Regions from separate parts of the Marinobacter sp. B-12 genome, predicted to be linked through region 1. Evidence: predicted binding sites of a transcription regulator. Region 1 holds the regulator's gene; the other holds the start of a gene.
The links. The regulator LexA, encoded in region 1, represses DNA repair genes until DNA is damaged. The targets are predictions, from matches to a motif close to CTGTNTNNNNANACAG.
Positions count from the first base shown of each region.

Region 1 (4,419 bases):
TATACTTGACTGAGGCCTGACCGCTCAGGCTGACTTCTGCTGCTGATGCGCCCAGGGGAAACACGATCAGGGCCGTGGAGGCCAGCAGGTATCGATGGACGTTGTGGAACATAGTTGGATCTCCATGTTATTGCACGAGAATCAGGTCAGGTTGACGCCCCGGGAGCGCGATATCCTGTTCAGGCTGACCGGGAGCGACCCCCATTATGTGACCACCCGCGAGCAACTGAAAGAGTGGGCGGCCCGTTATTTGACGGCGCTGCCCGACGACGCTCGGGAAATTCGTGAGATCAAGGCCGTGTTGCAGCGTTACCTGCCGTTTTGAGCCACATACCCATCGTCTTCCCCGGCTTCGACAGGTTCATCCAGCCGAACCAGTTTCCTGTCCTCCGCAGCCTGTACGAAATGGCTGAAAATCCGCCGATGGCCGCCGTGATAAAGCAGATATTCCGGGTGCCACTGGATGCCCATCAACCATTGCCCACGTGTATTCTCGATCGCTTGCACAAACGAGTCGTTGTCCACGGCGACAACGCGTAGATCCGTGCCCAGTTTTTTGATGCTCTGGCTGTGGATGCGGTTCGCGCCAATGACCGGGCTGCGCATCACCTGTCCCAGGCGGCTGTCACTGACGACCCGTACAGTCTGCAGCGGTAACAGTAACGGGCGATGGCGGGTGTTTACTCGCAGGGGCGTCACGTTCTGGCATAGAGACCCGCCGCGGAAAATATTGATGAACTGTGCACCACGGCAGATACCCAGTACCGGGATGTTCAGCTCTTCAGCACGGGACAGCAGGCGGACATCGGTTTCGTCACGGCGCAGGTCATACCGAGCGGTCACCTGGGGTGTCTGACCGTACCGTGAAGGATGCACGTGGGTGCCACCGGAGAGCACCAGGCCATCGAGCAGCGAGACGTCGACCTTTGACCCCGGGCGGATAAAATGGGTACGCGCGCCATGGAAGCGCAGTGCAAAGGTGATTAGCCGGTGGGCGAGACTGCGGCGTGCCGGGCCGCTGATGCCAATCGTAAGGCCCGGATGTTCTGGCTTTTCTACCGGACTTTCAGACATAGTTTCCGGACCGAAGCCACTGTTCAGACGTGTCTATCCAGCTGTGGGTCAGGTTATGGAGACTCAGTTTGCGACTGTTGCGAAACTCCGCAACCAGTATCGATAGATCGTCAACGTTGGCTACCAGTTGTTCCAGCACAATCCAGTCGTTCCACACCGTGGAAAAATGCCAGCCAGGGTTGTCAATGTCGCAGTCGGGCAGCCGGTAATGCAGTGTTGGTCGGCTTTTGATGCGTTCATCCTCAACGTATTCTGCCAGTAAATCGCTGTTCAGGTGTGCGAACAGCGGGAGAAGGTCCAGAGCCTTGTTCCGGGTAGGGTTGTAATGCAGGTAGTCCCGCATCAATTGCTCCATGTCCGGCGCATAATCCTCGGAAATCAGAAGGTCAATGTAGGTGCTGCTCCAGGGCTCAATGTAGCTGGTCAGCTTACGGCTGAAATCAATCTGGTGGCGAGCCTTCAGCCATTCATAGAGAGCAGCGAAGGCCTGTAGGTAGCGAACCAGCGTTGTGGCACTGAGGTCCGGTAGCTCCGGGTTCAATTGCAAACCAAAGGCGTAATAGAGCGCCTCCCGGCTGCCCAGTGCACCCGCTCTGCGCAGCTCATCGCAAAGTGTTTCTATGCGTTCCAGGTTGCTGAAAGCCAGCGGAGGGCTGACTATCTCCAGGGGCACGATCTTCTCGGCGGCAGCGTCGATCACACTCATGGCCTGACCGCCAAGTTCCCTGAAGGACTCGGGAAGACGCTCGTCTGCCAGATCAAGGTCTTTTATCGGGTCTGAGTCCAGTTCGATAGTGAAGTCGCCGAGTTCTGTTTCAACTTCGGAAACATAGCGCGCAACAGACTTTCCGGTGCCTCCCAGCAGTTTCGCGGACAGGGATACGAGATCTTCGTAACCGAGGCCGGACAACTCAATTTCAACGCCAACTCTGCGTTCCTTGCCGTCATCCGTTTTGAGGATGTCCGGTAATCTACATCTGTTGCTCATTCAGGCGCCCCCTAATTTGGTTGTGATCACTTTAACACAGTCCTGCGCCAGGGCGCGGTGGACGGCCACCCACTCCAGCTTAAGGAAAATTGCGTTTACAGGGTTTACACTGGATAAAACACTGTATATAGTCAAATCACTGTATATAAAAACAGGACTAACCGGGGCAACCTAAATGAAGCTGACAGCACGGCAGACACAGGTACTGGATATTATTCGTCGCTACCTTGACGAGACCGGGTATCCGCCGACCCGAGCGGAAATTGCCGCAGAACTTGGATTCCGTTCTGCCAATGCCGCAGAAGAACATCTGCGGGCGCTGGCCCGAAAAGGCGCGATCGAGATGGTGCCGGGAGCCAGCCGGGGAATACGTCTTCCCGATGTAGAGGCTGATCTTGGTTTGCCGGTGATCGGTCAGGTGGCGGCCGGTAGCCCCATACTGGCCCAGGAGCATATCGAAGACCATTGCACCCTGCAGCCTGAATTTTTCTCGCCCTCGGCGGATTATTTGCTCAGGGTACGCGGCATGAGCATGAAGGACATTGGCATCCTTGACGGCGACCTGTTGGCGGTGCACCGCACCCACGACGTGCACAACGGCCAGGTGGTTGTGGCGAGGGTAGGTGAGGAAGTCACGGTCAAACGGTTCCGCAAGGAAGGCTCGAAAGTGTACTTGATCGCCGAGAACGAGGAATTCGAACCCATAGAAGTGGATCTGACTGAACAGGAACTCTTCATTGAGGGGCTCGGGGTCGGTGTCATACGGCGCTCGGATCTTCACTGATACCCCAGGGTGTCAGGACATATTCCGGCTGTGTTTCGTTGGGTGTTGAACACCACGGGCGCAGCTTAACGGCAGGTGAGGCTTATCATGGAACAACTCAGCTTTAATCAGAATCTGGCCTATGCTCACGGAGGCGGCAGGTTTGTCGCTTCAGAGGTTGCCGGTATAAGCGGCCGTGATACTGTCAGGGCGCCTGCTGTCAGGAGCCGCCCAGCCAAACCGGCAGGCAATGTCACAGAGATCATTCTGCCCGAAGGGCAGGTTGAAAACTTCCAGCTATTGCTGCCTATGCTCACGCAGTTGAATCAGGAAAAGCGTTGGTTAGCCTGGATTGATCCGCCCCAAAGCCTTGTCAGTAAGTGGCAGACCATGCGCGGCATCGTTGCGGGCGAATTGTTGGTGTTGAGGTCCACTCCAGACTATCCGGCCGGGGAGCTTGCCGAGCGGGCGCTGAGCGCTGGCACCTGTCACGCAGTAGTCTTGTGGACCCACAAACTCGGACGTGAAGCGCTCGCGTCACTGGAACAAGCTTCGGCCCGGGGTAACAGCCATGGTGTGGTGCTGCGCCAGCGTTGATCGTCAGTGAAGTGTGTAGGAGGGCCGGATGTCCTGGGCGTCCGGCTCTTCGTCTTCCCAGTCAATATCATGGGCAACGTTACCGACCGCTTCAATGCCGGCTGCAATCATAGCCTTGGCAACGTTCATGTCCCGGTCTTCCATCATCTCCCTGGCTTCCGTCGAAAATGATATCTGCACCAGCGGCGCACTGTCGTCGTCGATACGACGAAGCGCATAGTCTCCGTTGCTCAGTTGTACGATTTCGAAAAACGATGGTGACATTAAGCTAGCCTTTCAGTTCATTCCCGTTGGCTTCGACAACGACGAGGTTCTTTACCACTCGCTGTGCCGATCCTCGAGGATATCGATAAAGTGTTTCATCGCGCCCAGAGTGGTTTCCAGGGCCTGTTTTGAGCGATCCGGGCCGGTGTCAGCTGCAACGGCAATCACGTTTTCACTGCTGACCGTTTTTCGCGCCATCGGCGGATTGCCCTGATGCCGCTCAAGTTGTTCGAGGTGATTCCACCAACTTCGCCCGTCACTGGCCAACTGATTCAGTTCGGCTATTTCCGGGCTGTGGGTTCCGATCAGCTCACCCAGTGCCTCAAGGCTATCAGGCTGGCTATGTTGGTGCTGATACATCCTGGCGATCATTACCAACACCAGTTTTCGAGCTCTGAGTCCCAGCTCAATGGTGCCTTGTAACAGCGCTTCTTTCGCTGGAACGCTGTTGCTGTTTTCCAGTTGCCCCAACAGGTTGCGAGCCAGGAATATTTTCTGGGAAACCAATGAGTGCCACTGTGACGCCATGGTAGTACCTGAGGGCAGTTCCACTGCTGTGCGATGAATTAATCGCCAACTATAACATTTTTCATTGTGAATTTCTCCTCCCCCGTTGGTTTGGCGGTTTTGACAAGAAACTACAAAGATTCACTTGAAACGGTTGTTTGAATTTGGCAAAAAGGCGCCCCGATTGAATAACATATGATCGCCTGTTGTTTCCTGCGTGGACATG
Region 1 is NZ_JBSXOB010000057.1:245,098-249,516, forward strand. Features, by position in the region: gene AC13D2_RS12690 (SIMPL domain-containing protein) at 1-112, opposite strand, end outside; gene AC13D2_RS12695 (hypothetical protein) at 125-325, shown strand; gene AC13D2_RS12700 (gamma-glutamyl-gamma-aminobutyrate hydrolase family protein) at 310-1,074, opposite strand; gene AC13D2_RS12705 (amidoligase family protein) at 1,067-2,062, opposite strand; gene lexA (transcriptional repressor LexA) at 2,238-2,846, shown strand; gene AC13D2_RS12715 (cell division inhibitor SulA) at 2,934-3,422, shown strand; gene AC13D2_RS12720 (hypothetical protein) at 3,426-3,686, opposite strand; gene AC13D2_RS12725 (DUF6586 family protein) at 3,738-4,214, opposite strand.

Region 2 (4,419 bases), on a different contig from region 1:
CTTTACCGCACCGCAACTACAACAGGCGTCATCGACGCCGGAAAAGCCGCAGGGCGACCGACGTGTACAACCAGACCGACGCCGGGCGCAGGTGGCCTTTGAAGGGCCAGACCGCCGCAAGAAACGGTCCAGGCGCAGCCCACGATTACTGAACCCGAAAACCGGCAAGGCCGCACCCACCGAGGACCGCAGGGGGCGGCTGGTCAGCACCCAAGCCTGAATGCGTTGTCATCAGGGGCATAATTCTGATGTCTGCACACTGCGACCCCATTTTGATAACCCGGTCACAGTTCTTGGCCTGGTCATTTTTCAGCCACCCTCTCGGGTACTAGACTTCAACGTCCCGACGAAAGAACGGGCCAATAACAATCACAAGATACGCAACGGATGCCAACGTATGATGAGTGATTCCGCAGACCGCAGAATCAAGGACCGCTACCCTGCCATGTGCCTGAAGGTACAGCTGCAGGAGCGTGGCTTTTTTGGTCGGGGGAAGAATTCAACCGCTGTCACCTGCCTGGACCTGAATCGTTATGGCATGGCGGTGCTTTGCCCAAGGCCAGTGGAGTCTGGCGCTCACCTTTATATGGACTTTGCTGGCAAGTACATCCGCGAATCCCGTGTCGCCGCCCAAGTGATCAGCTGCCAGCCCTATCAGACCGGTTACCGGGTAAGCATCCAGTTCAGCTACTGTTTCGACAAAAAGGGGTATTCAAGGGCCGTTGACAACGCCCTTTCCCGCATTGAAGGCCTGTACAACCGCTACGCCAGCTAAACCTTCCTAGAACAACCCTGCATCCAGGCCGGCGGCCATATAAAGTCCCAGTTCCCGGCACTGGTCCTCGAATTCGCCCTTATATTCGCCATGACAGAGCAATGGCTCCTGCACCAGCCGCCAACGCAGACCCGTGGTGATGGAATTGATGGCACGATGGGTGCCGGTGCCGTCGAGGCCCGCGCGGATATAGAAGGTGAAGGGCAAACCCTGGGTTTTCTCAAGGCAGGGGTAGTAACTGCGATCAAAGAAATCCTTCAAAGCACCACTCATGTAGCCGAGGTTTTCAGTGGTACCAAGGATAATGGCATCGCAAGCCAAAACATCTTCCGGGCCGGCTTCCAGCGGAGGGAGCACCGTGACCTCGACATTCTCGATGTCTTCGTGCTTTGCGCCCTGCTCTACCGCCTCCCGGAGCTTGAGGGTATTCCGGGAAGGTGCATGGGCGACAACCAGCAACTTTTTCTTCGCATCCATACCACCTCCCCGATAGAGCGGGAACTAACCACAGAACTTAAAGAAGCTCACCATTCGCGTCTGCAGTTGCCTCTTCGGCTTCGGCTGCCTCTTTCTTGGCCGGCTTGGGCATCAGCTTTTCACGCACGGCTGCTTCAACCTCATTGGCAATTTCCAGATTCTCTTCCAGGAACTTGCAGGCATTGGCCTTGCCCTGGCCGATCTTGTCGCCCTTGTAGGCGTACCAGGCGCCGGACTTGTCCACGAAGCCTTCCTTCACGCCCATATCGAGCACTTCAGCCATGTGGTAGATGCCCTTGCCGTACATAATCTGGAACTCGGCCTGCTTGAACGGTGGGGAAACCTTGTTCTTGACCACTTTCACGCGGGTTTCGTTGCCCACCACTTCATCGCCTTCTTTAACGGCACCGATGCGGCGAATGTCGAGGCGAACGGATGAGTAGAACTTCAGGGCGTTGCCACCGGTGGTGGTTTCGGGGCTGCCGAACATCACACCAATTTTCATGCGGATCTGGTTGATGAAGATCAACAGACAGTTGGCGTGTTTTACATTACCGGTCAGCTTACGCAGCGCCTGGGACATCAAGCGAGCCTGGAGACCAACATGGCTGTCCCCCATCTCGCCTTCAATTTCGGCCTTGGGCGTAAGTGCTGCTACGGAGTCCACAATGATGACGTCAACGGCGTTGGAACGCACCAGCATGTCAGAGATTTCCAGCGCCTGCTCACCGGTGTCCGGCTGGGACACAAGGAGCTCATCCACGTTCACACCCAGTTTTTCGGCATAGACCGGGTCCAGGGCATGCTCTGCATCCACGAACGCACAGGTTTTTCCAGCCTTCTGGGCCTCGGCAATTACCTGCAGGGTCAGCGTGGTTTTACCGGAGCTTTCCGGGCCATAGATCTCACAGATACGACCATAAGGCAGGCCGCCTATTCCCAATGCCACATCCAGGCCCAGGGAGCCGGTGGATACCGCAGGGATCGCTTCCCTGGGCTGATCGCCCATCTTCATGACGGCGCCCTTGCCGAACTGGCGTTCGATCTGGCTCAGTGCTGCACCCAGTGCTTTCTTGCGGTTGTCTTCCATCGTTGCAAACCCTCTGTCGCCAATGCCGTTATCGGGACGGGAGCCCGGCGGCCAAAATCATGGACTGCGGAACCCGGATAACCGGACTCCTGTATATTTGAACAGTATTAAAACACAACACGGAGGCAAGACCAACCCCTCCGTCTCAGGCCTTCTCCAGAAAGCTCCTAACTCCCTGTAACACATAAAGAACCGCCTGGCGCCGAACCTGATCACGGTCGCCCTGAAACTGTTCAACCACCGCTTCGGTGTCAGCCGCAGAACGCCCCCAGGCAAACCACACCGTGCCTACCGGCTTGTCGTCACTGCCACCACCAGGGCCAGCCACGCCACTGATCGCAACAGCCACATCCGCACCCGTGGTCGCCAGGGCACCAGCAACCATTTCCCGCACCACCGGTTCGCTGACGGCGCCGTGCTCGCCGAGGGATAGCTCGGTTACACCCAGCAGCCCCCTTTTTGCATCGTTGCTGTAGGTCACGAGTCCCGCCAGAACGTAGGAAGAAGAGCCCGCGCGATCCGTCAACACCTTGGCAACCCAGCCGCCAGTGCAGCTTTCGGCGGTGGCAATCGTGAGCTCGCGTTGCTTCAACACATCAGCCAATTGCGTGCCCGCTTCCGCCAATGCCTCGTCAGTCAGTGGCATATTGATCTCCTTCGTTTCATCATGGCGGTTATTTTCTTACAATCCCTGCCTCCACATAAAGCCAATGGATCCGGAACCGTTCATGTCAGCAGCCCAGACCGATCTGTCCCACCACACCCCGATGATGAGGCAATACCTCAAGATCAAGGGCGAACACCCCAATGAACTGGTGTTCTACCGCATGGGGGACTTTTACGAGCTGTTCTACGAGGATGCCAAGAAAGCCGCCGAACTGATGGATATCACTCTGACGGCCCGGGGGCAGTCCGGGGGCAATCCGATTCCCATGGCGGGCATTCCATATCATTCCGCTGAAGGCTACATTGCACGTCTGGTTCGTGCTGGTCAATCCATCGCCATTTGCGAACAGATTGGCGACCCGGCGACCAGCAAGGGGCCGGTGGAGCGCAAAGTGGTGCGCATTGTGACACCGGGCACGCTGAGCGACGACGCGTTCCTGGAAGACCGCCGGGACAACCTTCTGGTCGCGATCTTCAGCCACCGGGAGCAGTTCGGTTTCGCCTCCCTCGACATCTCCAGCGGACGGTTTACCGTGTCTGAACTGGACGATCTCGAGGGCCTGCAGGGGGAACTCCAGCGCCTGCGACCAGCGGAGATCCTGATCAGCGAGGACTTCCCATATCAGGACATACTGAACGGCTATACCGGTATCCGCCGCCAGGGCCCATGGCTGTTTGAGTCCGACACCGCCCGCCGCGTTATTACCCAACAGCTGCAGGTCCGTGATCTGACCGGCTTTGGCTGCGAAGACCTCACGCTGGCCATCTGCGCCGCCGGTTGCCTGTTGCAGTACGCCAAAGAAACCCAGCGCACCGCCCTGCCCCACATTCGCAAACTCAGCCGCGAACGGCGCGAGGAAGCGGTCATCCTGGACGCCACCAGTCGCCGTAACCTGGAGATTGACACCAACCTGATGGGTGGCACCCAGCACACCCTGGCCTGGGTGATGGACCGGACAGCAACCGCCATGGGAGGTCGCCAATTAAGACGATGGCTTAACCGTCCCTTGCGGGACATTACCGTGGTGGAACAACGCCAGCAGGCGGTTTCAGCGCTTCTGGACGGCTTTCACTACGAGCCGGTTCACGACCTGCTGAAAAGCATCGGTGATATCGAACGGATTCTGGCCCGTGTAGCGCTGCGTTCAGCGCGCCCGAGGGATCTGGCACGGCTGCGGGATGCCTTTCTAAGTCTGCCGGATTTACAGAACGCTCTGACACCGGTCAGTTCCCACCATGTCGTCAGACTCGCCACAATCATCAGCGAGTACCCCGAATTGTCCGACTTGCTGGAACGGGCCATCATCGACAACCCGCCGGTGGTCATCCGGGATGGCGGCGTTATTCGCGAGGGTTTTGACGACGAACTGGACGAGTTGCGCAACATCAGCGAGAACGCTGGTCAGTTCCT
Region 2 is NZ_JBSXOB010000062.1:280,183-284,601, reverse strand. Features, by position in the region: gene AC13D2_RS17580 (hypothetical protein) at 1-220, shown strand, start outside; gene AC13D2_RS17575 (PilZ domain-containing protein) at 398-775, shown strand; gene AC13D2_RS17570 (flavodoxin family protein) at 782-1,252, opposite strand; gene recA (recombinase RecA) at 1,290-2,342, opposite strand; gene AC13D2_RS17560 (CinA family protein) at 2,488-2,988, opposite strand; gene mutS (DNA mismatch repair protein MutS) at 3,071-4,419, shown strand, end outside.
Region 2: the regulator LexA is predicted to act here: its motif matches at 2,432-2,447, upstream of recA (recombinase RecA).